One region of the Aminomonas paucivorans DSM 12260 genome, then DNA from elsewhere that is predicted to be linked to it. Evidence: riboswitches for the same ligand, from Rfam matches in the RefSeq annotation. Region 1 holds a riboswitch; the other holds the start of a gene.
What was found. A riboswitch is a leader RNA that binds a small molecule or an ion and turns the genes downstream of it on or off. The one in region 1 is predicted to bind molybdenum cofactor.
Positions count from the first base shown of each region.

Region 2: linked by a shared signal. The riboswitch ahead of APAU_RS01150 (molybdopterin-binding protein) and the one ahead of APAU_RS03350 (molybdopterin-dependent aldehyde oxidoreductase) in region 1 are both predicted to bind molybdenum cofactor.

Region 1 is NZ_CM001022.1:758,133-764,679, reverse strand. It holds gene APAU_RS03360 (pyridoxal phosphate-dependent aminotransferase) at 1-1,093, opposite strand, end outside; gene APAU_RS03355 (cupin domain-containing protein) at 1,090-1,509, opposite strand; gene APAU_RS03350 (molybdopterin-dependent aldehyde oxidoreductase) at 1,608-4,397, opposite strand; molybdenum cofactor riboswitch at 4,591-4,711, opposite strand; gene APAU_RS03345 (aldehyde dehydrogenase family protein) at 4,949-6,508, opposite strand.
Region 2 is NZ_CM001022.1:251,348-257,894, reverse strand. It holds gene APAU_RS01155 (SgcJ/EcaC family oxidoreductase) at 1-35, opposite strand, end outside; molybdenum cofactor riboswitch at 1,151-1,245, shown strand; gene APAU_RS01150 (molybdopterin-binding protein) at 1,398-2,360, shown strand; gene fdhF (formate dehydrogenase subunit alpha) at 2,391-5,141, shown strand; gene APAU_RS01135 (FmdE family protein) at 5,138-5,710, shown strand; gene APAU_RS01130 (S8 family peptidase) at 5,851-6,547, opposite strand, start outside.

The sequences.
Region 1 (6,547 bases):
TGGCGGCGAGACGCACATGGTGGGGGAAGGAGGTCCCGAAGGCCCCCCCCGGAACCATCACCACCCCCGCCTCCTCCAGCATGCGCCAGGCGAAGTCCTCCCCCGAAAGGCCCGTGCGGGAGACGTCGAAGAAGACGTAGAAGCTGCCCTTGGGCACCCCGCAGGAGAGCCCCGGCAGGCCGTTCAGCCCCTCCGAGGCGCAGCGCACCCGATCCCGGAACAGGTCGTGGAGCCGCCGGGTGAAGGGAGCCCCGTTCTCCAGGGCGTACAGGGCCGCCCGCTGCACCAGGGAGTTCACACAGAGGGTCTGCACGATGGCCAGCAGATCCATGGGACGCAGGATCTCCTCGGGCCCCAGGACGTAGCCGATGCGCCAGCCGCACATGGCGAAGCTCTTGGAGAACCCGCCCACCGTGAGGGTGCGGCGTCTCATCCCCGGAAGCGTGGCGAAGGGGACGTGCTCCCCCTCGTAGACGAAGGACTCGTAAAGCTCGTCGGAGAGGACGATCAGATCGTGCCGTTCCGCCAGGTCCGCGATCCCCTGAAGGGTGGCCCGGTCGAACACCGCCCCGGAGGGGTTGCAGGGGGAGTTGAGCACCAGCATCTTCGTGCGGGGGGTCAGGACCCGCTCGATGTCCTCCACCCGGGGAACGAAGCCGTTCTCCTCCCGGCAAACCACCGGGACCGCCACGCCCCCGTGGTAGCACACCTGCTGGGCGTAGAAGGTGAAGTAGGGCTCCAGGAGCACCACTTCGTCTCCCGGCTCCAGGAGCACCTGAAAGGCCAGGTGGCAGGCCTGGGACCCCCCGTTGGTCACCAGCACCTGCTCCAGGGGAACCTCCAGACCGTAGGTCCGGCTCCAGTAGCCCCGGATGGCCCCCCGAAGCTCCGGGATGCCCGAGCTGGGGGCGTAGTGGGTGTGCCCCTCCAGCCCCGCCTGCCGCAGGGCCTCCACGATGGAGGGGTCCGTGGGCACGTCGGGTTCTCCCAGACTCAGGTTGATGAGCCCGGAGCGCTTCGACGCCTCCTTGAACATCTTCATCATGGACGAGGGTTCCAGGCAGCGGAACCGTGAGACCACCTTGCTCCTCACGAGGATTCCCGCTCCTTCCGATCCGCCCGATCCTGCCGCATCCGGGTCTTCTTTGCGTGGGGGTCTCCATGGGTGGGGACGATGCAGAAGAAGGCGAAGTCCGTATCCCCCACGTTGGCGAACACGTGCTCCACCCCCGGGGGGACGTGTCCCCAGGACAGTTCCGGCAGGTCGTGGGGCACTCCTTCCACCGTCACCTGACCGTGCCCCTTCACCGCCACCACGAAGTGGTCCCACTCGTGGGTATGGGGAGGGATGGACTCCCCGGGAGGCAGGATGAAATACCGGACTACGTAGTCGTCCCAATGCTGCCCGGGACCGAAGACGATGCGCTTGATCACCCCCGGCGCCAGGGCCGAGGCGTTGTGCAGGGGAAGATCCTCCAGCCTGCCCGACGCTCCCTGAATCTCCGCCATGATCGAACCCTCCTCTCCTTCGCTCTTTTCGGTTGCGAAAAGGGGGAGCCGGAACGAGTCCGGCCCCCCCGAGGTGTCGCGGAACCCCCTTGGGGGCCTTACTTCTTGAGACCCGCCAGGACTTTGTCGGGGGAACAGGGAAGCTCCTTGATGCGCACCCCCGTGGCGTTGAAGATGGCGTTGCCGATGGCGGGATGGGGAGCGGAGAGGGGCATCTCGCCGGTGCCGGAGGCACCGAAGGGGCCGAACTCCCGGGGCATCATCTGGTGGATCAGCTTCAGCTCGTCCGGCACGTCCTTCACGTAGGGCAGCCCGCAGGCCACCAGGTTGTTGTGCTTGTGCATGTCAATGAAATCCTCGGAAAGGGCCAGACCGATGCCCTGTGCCAGACCGCCGTACTGCTGGCCGTCCACCACGTCCAGGTTGCAGATGGCCCCCACGTCGCTCGCCAGGGTGAAGCGATCCACCGTGGTCTTTCCGGTCTTCGTGTTCACGGACACTTCCGCCAGGAAGATCCCGAACATGTGGTTGGAGAAAGGATAGCCTTCCCCGGTGGTATCATCCATGCCGGTGCAGGTGATGACCTCTCCGCTGTTGTCACGGGTCTTGGCCTGCCAGTACCCCTCGTAGAACGTGGGGATCCCCTCCGCCACCATCTCGTCGTAGGTGCGATAGGTGCCGTCGGGCTTCTTCATGGCCTCCAGAAGCTTGTTGCAGGAGTCCACGATGGCGTTGCCCACCATGACCTGGCAGCGGCTCGCCGCGGCAGCTCCGCTGTTGGGGGCCTTGGCGGTGTCGTTGCACTCCAGCCGGATCTGCTCGGGCCGCAGGCCCAGGGGCTTGAGGGCCTCGTGGGCGGTGCCCACGCAGCCCGCATCGGCGCCCTGGCCGTGGTCCTCCCAGGTGTTGTAGAGGATCACGCCGTCCTTGGTAAGCTCGATGTTGCTGCTGGCGTCGTCGGCGCCGTCGTCGTTGGAGTTGTAGATGCCGAAGGAGATGCCCACGCCCTTCTTGATCTCCTCGGTGCTGCCTGCGGCGGCCCGCTTCTTGGCCTCCTCGTAGAGCGGGCGGACCTTCTCGATCAGCTCCTGGAAGGGATAGACCTCAGGCTTCTGCCCGTGGGCGAAGGAATCTCCCGGACGGATGACGTTCTGGACCCGGAACTCGAAGGGATCCATGCCGCACTCGTGGGCCAGCATATCCATGGCCGTCTCGCCGCCCCAATAGGTCTGGGGAGAGCCGTAGGCCCGGAAGGCGGCGCTCCACCGGTGGTTGGTGAAGATCGTGTAGCCGCAGCCCCGGACGCTGTCCAGGTGGTAGGGGGCCATGAAGAACTGGCTTCCCTTGTTGGTGAGGTCCTGGCTGGACTCGGAGTAGGGGCCGTGGTCCACATACCAGTAGTGCTCGCCGCCCACCAGCATGCCCTTCTCGTCGGCCCCCAGGCGGATCTTCATGAGGAAGGGGGACCGCTTCGGGGTGCGGGTGATGTGCTCCTTCATGTCCAGACGCATGTACACCGGCCGCCCCGTGGCGATGACGCAGATGGCGATGAGGAACTCGTTGGTGGGGGCGACCTTGTAGCCGAAAGTGGCGCCCATTGGGTTCATGATGATGCGGATCTTCGACGGCGCCATGCCGATACCCCGGGCGATCATGAGCTGGTGACGGTACACGCAGATGCTCTTGGACTGGATGGTGATCCGGCCCTCTTCGTCGAAGTAGCCGAAGCCGCAGTCCGTCTCCAGAGTCAGGTGGGGCTGCCGGGAGCTGTAGAACTCGTCGTCCACCACGTACTTGGCCTTATCGATGAGGGGCTTCGTGTCCTCGCCCTTGATGATGGGACGGACGTTGAAGCAGTTGGGGATGTCCGCCAAGTCGGGGATTTCGTCGTAGACCTTCACGGCCCCCTGAGCCATGGCGTCCTTCACGTGGAGAAGCTCCGGAAGCTGCTCCAGCTCCACCACCACCGCGGCGGCGGCAGCCCGGGCGTTCTGCTCCGTGTCGGCGCAGACGATGGCCACGCACTCGCCCCACTGGCGGATCTTGTCGCCCTCGGGCACGATCATGCGCCGCTCCCAGCCGTCGCCGGACATGGAGCCGGAACCCTGCTGGCCCCGGATGCGGTTGGTCCCCTTGTTGGCCTTGATGTCCTCGGCGGTGACCACCTTGACCACCCCAGGCATCTTCAGAGCTTCGGTGTAGTCGATCTTCAGGACCCGGGCATGGTGGGTCTCGGGGCACACGGGAACGGCGAAGAGGGTCTCCTGGGGCATCTTCCCATAGAGGTCGTCGCCGTAGTCCATGGTGCCGGTGGCCTTGTAGATGGCGCTGGGGCGAGGGTAGCGGCTGCCCCAGATGGTGTCCCCGTCCTTGTAGAGCTCGTCGAGGCAGGTCATGGTCTTCTCGCCCCGCAGGATCGCGGCGGCCTCCATGACCGCATCCACCACCTGCACGTAGCCGGTGCAGCGGCAGGCGGTCCAGTGCTTCTGGAACCAGTCCCGAACCTCATCGCGAGTGGGGGAGGGATTGACCTCCAGCAGCCCCTTGGCGGCCACGATGAAGCCGGGGGTGCAGAAGCCACACTGGATGGCGCCCTTGATGATGAACGCATACTGAAGGGCGTGGAGGTGATCCGGGGTCCCGATGCCTTCGATGGTGACGATGTCCGCACCCTCGGGAACCTTGCTCCAGGGGGTGATGCAGGAGCGGGTCACCTTGCCGTCCAGCAGGACGTTGCAGACCCCGCACTGCCCCACGCCGCAGCCCAGCTTGGTGCCGGTGAAGCCGAGCTGTTCCCGGATGATCCGGATGAGGCGCTGCTCCGGATCCGCCACCACCTTGCGCGGGATGCCGTTGAGCCGGATGGACTTCACATGGTACTGCTTCATCTCTTCTTCCCCTTCCCCTCCCGTTTGGTTCACCCTGGTTCCCCTCCGTGGCGGAACCTCCGCAGGCCGTCTCCGCGCCGGCACGCCCCCAGGACGCACCGCATCGAAACGCCGCTTCACGCTTTCGGTCGCGCAGGGACAGGGGCTCGGAGGATACCGGCGGGCCCTCGACCGCCGAAACCCCCGAGGGAAGGTGGTGCTTCCGGTGCCCCCTTTCCAAACGCGGGAGGTCCTTCCGTTTCCGGGAGGACCCGTTGGCCCGGCACCGTAGGGCGTTGCCCCTTAGGCGTCCGGGCTCGGAGGCGTGTTGCGGGATCTGATTAGCTGGAATGCTACGGGAAGGAGCGGGGGGGAACAAGAAATCGTCCCTTTTTGAATCTTTTTGATTGTTTTTGGGCGGACAATCCCCCATAGACGTCCGGCTCACACGCCGCACGCCCGCCGCCACCTTTCAGAAGAGAAAAAGCCGATTCGGGAACCTGAAGGGCCGACCGCGCCGATTCGATCCGGATCGTCGTCGGCGCAGCCGGCCATCCCGAACTACGGACGCATCATGCCTCCCCGGGCAGCTTGAAGACCACGCCCTGTGCCAGTTCCAAACCATCCTCCCAGTGGATGGTGACGGTCTGGCGGCGCATGTAGGCTTTCCAGGCGTCGGACCCCGATTCCCGGCCGCCGCCGGTCTCCTTTTCGCCCCCGAAGGCCCCGCCGATTTCAGCTCCCGACGTCCCCAGGTTGATGTTGGCGATGCCGCAGTCCGACCCCCGGACCGAGAGGAACCGCTCCGCGTCCCGCAGGGAATTGGTGAAGCAAGAGGAGCTCAAGCCCTGAGGCACGCCGTTCTGCAGAGCCAGGGCCTCCTCCATGCTCTCCGCCTCCATGACGTAGAGGAGGGGAGCGAAGGTCTCCCTCTGCACCACCGGCCAGTGGTTCTCCGCCCTCATGATGGCCGGGCGGATGTAGTATCCCTCCGGCGCTCCCTCCACAGGAACGCGGTCTCCCCCCGCCAGCAGGGTCCCCCCGGCGTCTCGGGCCTCCCGGATGGCCGACTCCATGTCCTCCATGGCCTCGGGGGTGGTCACGGGACCCACGTGGGGGTCCGTCCACAGGGGATGGTCGACCTTCAGATGGCGGTAGGCCGAGCAGAGACGGTCCAGGAACGGCTTGGCGATCCGAGGGTGCAGGATCACCCTGCGGGTACTGGTGCAGCGCTGTCCCGCCGTCCCCACCGCCCCGAAGAAGACCGCCTGAAGCGCGTCGTCCAGGCAGGCGTCCTCCCGGACGATCACGGCGTTGTTGCCCCCCAGCTCCAGGATGGTGCGTCCCATGCGCGCCCCCACCACCTGAGCCACGTGGGCTCCCACGGAACCGCTGCCGGTGACGCTGAGCAGGGGGATGTGGGGCGACCGAAGCAGCTCCTCTCCCACGCTGCGCCCCGGACCGACGACGGCGGTAAACACACCCCGAAGGTCGAACTCGTCCAGGACGGGCTCCAGGATCCGCTGCACCGCCAAGGTCACCAGGGGGGTCTGGGAACTGGGCTTCCAGACAACCGTGTCCCCGCAGACCCCCGCGAGCATGGCGTTCCAACTCCAGACCGCGCTGGGGAAGTTGAAGGCCGTGACGACCCCCACCGGCCCCAGGGAGTGCCACTGTTCGTACAACCGATGACCGGGCCGCTCGCTGTGGGTGGTCATGCCGTACAGCTGCCTGCTGAGTCCCACGGCGAAGTCGGCGATGTCGATCATCTCCTGGACCTCTCCCCGAGCCTCCGGGAGGATCTTCCCCATCTCCAGGGTGATGAGCCGGGCCAGGGGCTCCTTGTACCGGCGTAGCTGCGTCCCGATGCGCCGCACCACCTCCCCGCGCCGGGGGGCGGGCATGGCGGACCAGGTCCTGAACCCTTCCCTGGCCCCGTCGAGGACCCGAGCCAGGTCGGATCCGTCGGCCTGCCGGATCCGAGCGATCTCCTGTCCATCCGTTGGGGAGCGGGAGACCAGCTCCGGCCCGTGCACGTCCAGCCACCCGCCGCTCCCGCCCAAGGTCGCCCCGGAAGGAACCTCTTCCAACCCCACCTCCGCAAGGATGGAATCCCTCAGCACGCTCGTCATGGTCGTGGTACCCATCGTACGATCCTCCCCCTCGATCTC
Region 2 (6,547 bases), 510 kb from region 1:
TCGAAGCAGCCGAGAATCTCCTCCTGAACCTTCATGACAGACCTCCCATCTTCTCCTGCGCACTCCCTTGAAGTCCGCAGGCAGGACAAAACACGCCAAAGCCTGTTCCCAGGGGAACCGCTCCCGGGGAACAGACCTCCCTCCCCGTTTGGGGAGTAACGACCCTTGTTGGAATGCCGAGCAATGAGAAAAAGGATTTGAGAACTCCGGCGAAGGCCCTCCTTCGCCCCAGGATCCCCGTGGATCCTGCACACGCTGCCAGGGCTGTCCCAGCCCAGGGTGGGTCCCCCACGGGACCCGGTCGACCTAAAATTCACAAGATATGCAAACGAACCCTCTCCCTTTCGCGCTCGAAAAAGGACGGAAAGCGGGGATACGGCGTCGGCAATGGGGGAACGTAGGCCGGCTCGCCCGAAAAGAGCTCGGGGCAAGAGGAACGTGCGGCCACGACATTTGGATATATTATGCACAAATTTCCCGGAAGGGGCAAGGGCAAAGAAAGCCCCCCCTGTTCTTGCACAAGAAACCTCCGGTTCTCCGCGAAAGAAAAAAGGCCCCGCCCTTTCCGCTGCTCTGCACAAAACAGGGGACAGGATCCTCTCGGTCCGATCCGGTTTCTCCCCGGCCAGGCCCGTCGCACACAGGACCTCCGGTTTGTGCTTCTTGGCACCAGCTCTCGCTTTTCCGAATCCCGAGACGAAAAAGGACATCTTGGGCCCATCGGAAACCTCCGAGGCAATCCCGTTCCCCATGACGGGACTCCTTCACTCGACCCACGATCCCCCTCTCGATCGGGGTTTGGCGCAACCCGATCCCGAAGGTTTCCTCTCCCCCAGGAAACCGGCCTCCAGTGACATATTTCACAGATATGCTTGACACGCCCACCAAGTCTGAATGAAGATGGCTCTGTGTTGTGAATGGCCTGCGGCCTATCCTCCGCGAGAACCACAGGGGGGAGGATGCGCAGCCTGCACTCCCGAAGCACCGAGGCAGACTCCGGGGTTGGTGCCCCCGGGGCGCGGCGGCTTTCCGTTCTGCGGCGGACATCCGGCGGAGGACGGTTCGCGAGAAAACTCCTCGGCGGCGGGGAACTTCCTGTACTCGACCGAAGACCCCAAGTCTCCCCCCAGGGGGAGACCCCATAGAGCGCCTCCGAGCCGCATTGCCTGTCGGGCCCCGTGTCCGTGGTGTGCGGCCGATAGGGTGTGTCTGGAAACGGGCACGCCTCCCTTGTTTGGCAAGGAGAGCCGCACACCTGCGTCTTGACGTAGGGGGACTGTGCTCCTTGCATGGGGCACGGTCCCTTTTTTTATGGAAAGGCGGAATCGCGGTGAAGACACGTGAAGACTGAAACCCTCCCGGTCGAGCAGGCCGTCGGCAGAATCCTCTCCCATGACTTGACCCTCATCGATCCCGTGGGGGGATTCAAGGGCGCCCGCTTCCGCAGGGGGCACCGCATCGCGCAGGAGGACGTGCCCCTCCTCCTGCGCATGGGCAAGTCCCACATCCGCTTTCTGATGCTGGACCCGGAGGAGGTCCACGAGGACGAGGCAGCGCTCCTCCTGGGACGAAGGGTCCAAGGGGAAGGGCTGGAGCTTCGCGGACCTGAGGAGGGGAAATGCACCCTCACGGCGACCCGTCCCGGCCTGCTGCACTTTCGGGACGAGGACGTGGACTTCATCAACCAGGACCCCGACTGGATCTTCACCACCCGGGCCAACCGGACCGCCGTGAGCCTCGGGACCCTGACGGCGGCCTTCCGCATCGGCCCCCTGGCCGTCCAAAGAGAACAGGTGGACCGCGTGCTGGGGGTGGCCCCCCTTTCCGTTCTGCCCTGGAACCCCTTCCCCACCGCCCTGGTCACCACGGGGCGGGAGATCTACGAAGGGCTGGTGCAGGACGCCTTCCTGCCCAAGCTGCAAACCAAACTCGTACCCTACGGCGCTCCCCTGATGGGACACACCCTCTGCCCCGACGACGCCTCCGAGATCGCCCGGGCCGTCGCCGCGTGGCTGGACAAGGGGGCCCGGATCGTCCTGTGCACCGGAGGCATGAGCGTGGATGCGGACGACCAGACACCTCGGGCCATCCGCTCCCTCTGCGACCGGGTGGTTTTCCGAAGGGTCCCCCTGATTCCGGGGGCCAACCTGATGCTTGCCCAGAAAGGGGAGGCATTCCTCGTAGGCGTTCCCGCCTCGGCGGTTTTTGCACAACGGACGTCCCTGGACGTCCTTCTGGATCGTCTCTATGCGGGCACTCCTCCCACGGGAGAAGAGGTCCGACGTTGGGGAAGGGGGGGATTGTGCAGGAGCTGCGACGCGTGCTCTTACCCTGGATGCGCCTTTTCCGCGCGCAGTTGAGGAATCTTCCAAGGAAAGGAGTTTTGGTTCATGGGTTCCAATCCCATCACAGCAAGAATCAACGGGAAAACCATCACCGCAGAACCGGGCATGACCATCATGCAGGCCGCACGAGCCAACGGCATCCACATCCCGTCCCTGTGCGACCACCCGGCCCTGCCACCCAGCGGCGCCTGCCGCGTCTGTCTCGTGGAGGTGGAGAACAACCCCAAGCTTCTGCCGGCCTGCACCACTCCCCTCACCGACGGCATGGGGGTGCTCACCCACAGCCCCAAGGCCATCGCCACCCGCAAGGCGGTGGTGGAAATGATCCTCATCCGCCATCCCCTGGACTGCTTCTCCTGTGAATCCAACGGTCGCTGCACCCTGCAGGATCTGGCCTACGAGCTGGGCATCGAAAAGTCCCCCCTGCGGGACGAGGGCGACGTGAACACGGACATCCCCCTGGACGACACGAACCCCTTCTACGTCCGGGACATGAACAAGTGCATCCTCTGCGGCCGGTGCGTCCGGTCCTGCGACTGGCAGTCGGGCTACCACGCCATCGACTTCCAGCACCGGGGCATCCACACCGCCATCAACCCGCCGGTGGGGGTGAAGCTGGAGGATTCGGACTGCGTCTTCTGCGGCCAGTGCGTCCAGGCCTGTCCCGTGGGCGCCCTGGTGGAGAAAAAAACCATCGGCCAGGGACGGTCGTGGCAGACCCAGGTCGTCCGCACCACCTGCCCCTACTGCGGGGTGGGCTGCCAGCTGGACCTCCACATGAAGGGCGACCAGATCACCCGGGTCACCGGGACCCCCGACGGCATGCCCAACCGGGGACGTCTGTGCGTCAAGGGGCGCTTCGGCTACGACTTCATCTACTCCGACGAACGCCTCACCAAACCCCTCATCCGAATCCGGAAAGGGGAAAAGAAAAGCCCGGAAGACACCTTCCGTGAAGCCAGCTGGGACGAAGCCCTCGGCCTGGTGGCATCCCGATTCAAGGAGGTGATCGAAGAGCACGGCCCGGATGCGGTCGGAGGGGTGAGCTGCGCGCGCAGCATCAACGAGGATTCCTACAGCATGCAGAAACTCTTCCGCATGGTCTTCAACACGAACAACATAGACCACTGTGCCCGGGTCTGACACGCTCCTACAGTAGCGGGGCTACTGTCCAGTTTCGGAGCGGGCGGCATGACCAACACCATCGGGGAGTACGCCAAGGCGAAGCTCCTCTTCTGCATCGGCACCAACATGACGGAGGCCCATCCCGTGGCGGCCACGTACCTGAAGAACGGGGTCAAGACGGGGACCAAACTCATCGTGGTGGACCCCCGCAAGCAGGAGCTTGCGGACTACGCGGACATCTTCGCCCAGCTTCGGGTGGGGACGGACATCGCCTTCCTCAACGGAATCATGCACGTGCTGATCCAGGAGGAACTCTACGACAAGAAGTTCGTGGAGGAGAAGTGCGAGAACTTCGAGGCCCTGGCCGCGAAGGTGGCGGAGTACCCCCCCAAGCGGGCAGCGGAGATCAGCGGCGTGCCCGAGGAGACCATCGTGGAGATCGCCCGGATGCTCGGGACGGTGAAACCCGCCATGGTCATCTACACCCTGGGCATCACGGAACACAACACGGGGAAGCGGAACGTCATGTCCCTGGCCAACCTCCAGATGCTCCTGGGCAACATGGGGGTGGAGGGCGGCGGCGTCAACCCCATGCGGGGACAGAACAACGTGCAGGGGGCCTGTGACATGGGGGCTCTGCCCAACATGTACTGCGGCTACCAGAACGTGGACAAGCCGGAGATCAACGAGAAGTTCGCCCGCTTCTGGGGGGTGGAGAGCCTGCCCTCCAAGCCGGGCCTCAAGATCGCCGAGATGACCAACGGCCTCACCACGGACCGGCTCAAGGCCTTCTGGATCTTCGGGGAAAACCTGGTGGCCACGGAACCGGACGTGGAGCACATCGCCCACTGCCTCAACTCGGCGGAGTTCCTGGTGGTCCAGGACATCTTCCAGAACGAGACCACCCCCTTCGCCGACGTCATCCTCCCCTCCGCCTCCTGGTGCGAGGACGAGGGCACGTACAGCAACACGGAGCGCCGCATCAGCCGGGTGCGCAAGGTCAAGGAAGCTCCGGGAGACGCCAAGCCCAACTGGTGGATCTTCAAGGAGACGGCCAAGCACTTCGGCCACCAATGGCCCTCCGACAGCGGCCAGGAACTGTGGGACAACGAGATCTCCCTCCTGTGCCCCGCCTTCGGGGGCATCAAGTTCCACCGCCTGGACGCCATCGGCGGCATCCAGTGGCCCTGCCCCTCCGAGGACCATCCCGGAACGCCCATCCTCCACGTGGACGGGAACTTCTCCCGGGGGAAGGGCAACTTCCAAGCCATCGACTGGGTGCCCGGCGCCGAGCAGCCCGACGAGGAGTTCCCCTTCGTCCTCAGCACGGGACGCCGCCTGACCCACTACCACTCCCGCACCCAGACGGGGCGGGCCAAGGGGCTCAACGAGCGGATGCCCGAAGAGCGGGCGGACATCTCCGTGGAGGACGCCCAGGCCCTGGGGATCGTCACCGGGGAGACCATCCGGGTGAAGTCCCGCCGGGGAGAGGTGCGCATCAAGGCCAACGTCACCAAGCGCATGCCCCGAGGCATGGTCTGGATGACCTTCCACTTCTGGGAGACCAACTCCAACCGCCTCCTGAGCGGGGACGTGAAGACCTTCGATCCCGATACCCTCACGCCCTCCTACAAGGCCTGCGCTGTCAAGATCGAGAAGATCGCGGTATGAACTACGGGCGTTTCGCCTCCTACGAGGACTTCCTGAAGGAGTTGGAGCAATTCCACGGGAAGATGGCGCCGGGGGGCGTCCTGGGGCTCCAGATGGTCAATCTGGCCTGGGAGCTTCTTCCCCCGGGCATCGAGATGGACGTGATCTGCGAGACCCGCAAGTGCCTCACCGACGCGATCCAGCTTCTGACCCCCTGCACCGTGGGAAACCACTGGCTGAAGGTGGTGGACACGGGGCGGTTCGCGGCGGTGTTCTACGACAAGAGGACGGGGAAAGGGGTCCGCATCTCCCTGAGCACGGAAAAGCTCAAGAACTTCCCGGTCATCCACGACTGGTTCTTCAAGCTCACCCCGAAAAAGGACCAGAGCCTGGAGGCCATCCTGGGGGAGATCTGCCGGGCGGGGTACGACATCCTGGACCATCGCCCCGTGCAGGTGGACCCCCAAGTCTTCAAGCCCCGGGACAAGACGCCCCCGGTGGTCTGCCCGATCTGCGGGGAGGCCTACCCCCCCGCCCACGGCGACCGATGCCGGGGATGTCAGGGGGTCACGGACGGCACCTTCCGCTGACGCCCCCGAGGCGCAGAGCCGCCCCCGAACCGGGAGCGGCAGGATCCGGAACCACAAAGGAGGGCCTCCCCGGCCGGGGAGGCCCTCCTTGTTCCTTGACCTTGCGCCTTTCGCGCTCCTTCCCTGGAGTCGCCGAAGGGCTACCGCCGCTTCAGGGCCAGCAGGGGCAGCAGGATCAGCACCGCCAAGGGGGCAAAGCCCAGACCGGAGCAGCCGCCGCCCCCGCCGCCGGAGGGCGCCCGGGTGGGGGTCGCGGTGCCCGCGCCCGTGGGCGTGGGCGGGGTGGCCCCCATGGAATTGGCCACGTCCAGCCGTCCGTTCTTCCAGAAGGTGCCGCCTACCGTGTTCCCCGATGTCAGGATCATGGTGCGGATCTCCGTGGTACTCCGAGTGGGCTGGGCAGCCATGAGGAGAGCCGACGCCCCCGCCACGAAGGGCGTGGCCATGGAGGTACCGCTCATGTTGCCATAGCTCCCCTTGGACACGGGGAGAGTGCTGTAAATCCCGGTCCCCGGAGCGGCCAGATCCACCCAGTTGGGGCTGTAGTTGGAGAAGACGGACTTGACATCACCAGAATCCGTGGCCCCCACCGTGAGGGTGTTGGTGTACCGGTAGCACGCCGGGTAGGGGCGCTGCCCCCGGTAGTCCGCCGTGGGGTCGCTGGGATCCGACCCGGGACCTCCGGGGCTGTCGATGTTCTGGTACTCGTTGCCCGCCGCGATGGCCACCAGGATCCCCGCGTCGCTCATGGCCTGGATTGCGGTACCGTAGGCGTCCACCCCGACGGGAGGGGTATTCCATCCTCCCAGGGACATGTTGGCCACCCGGACGTTGAGC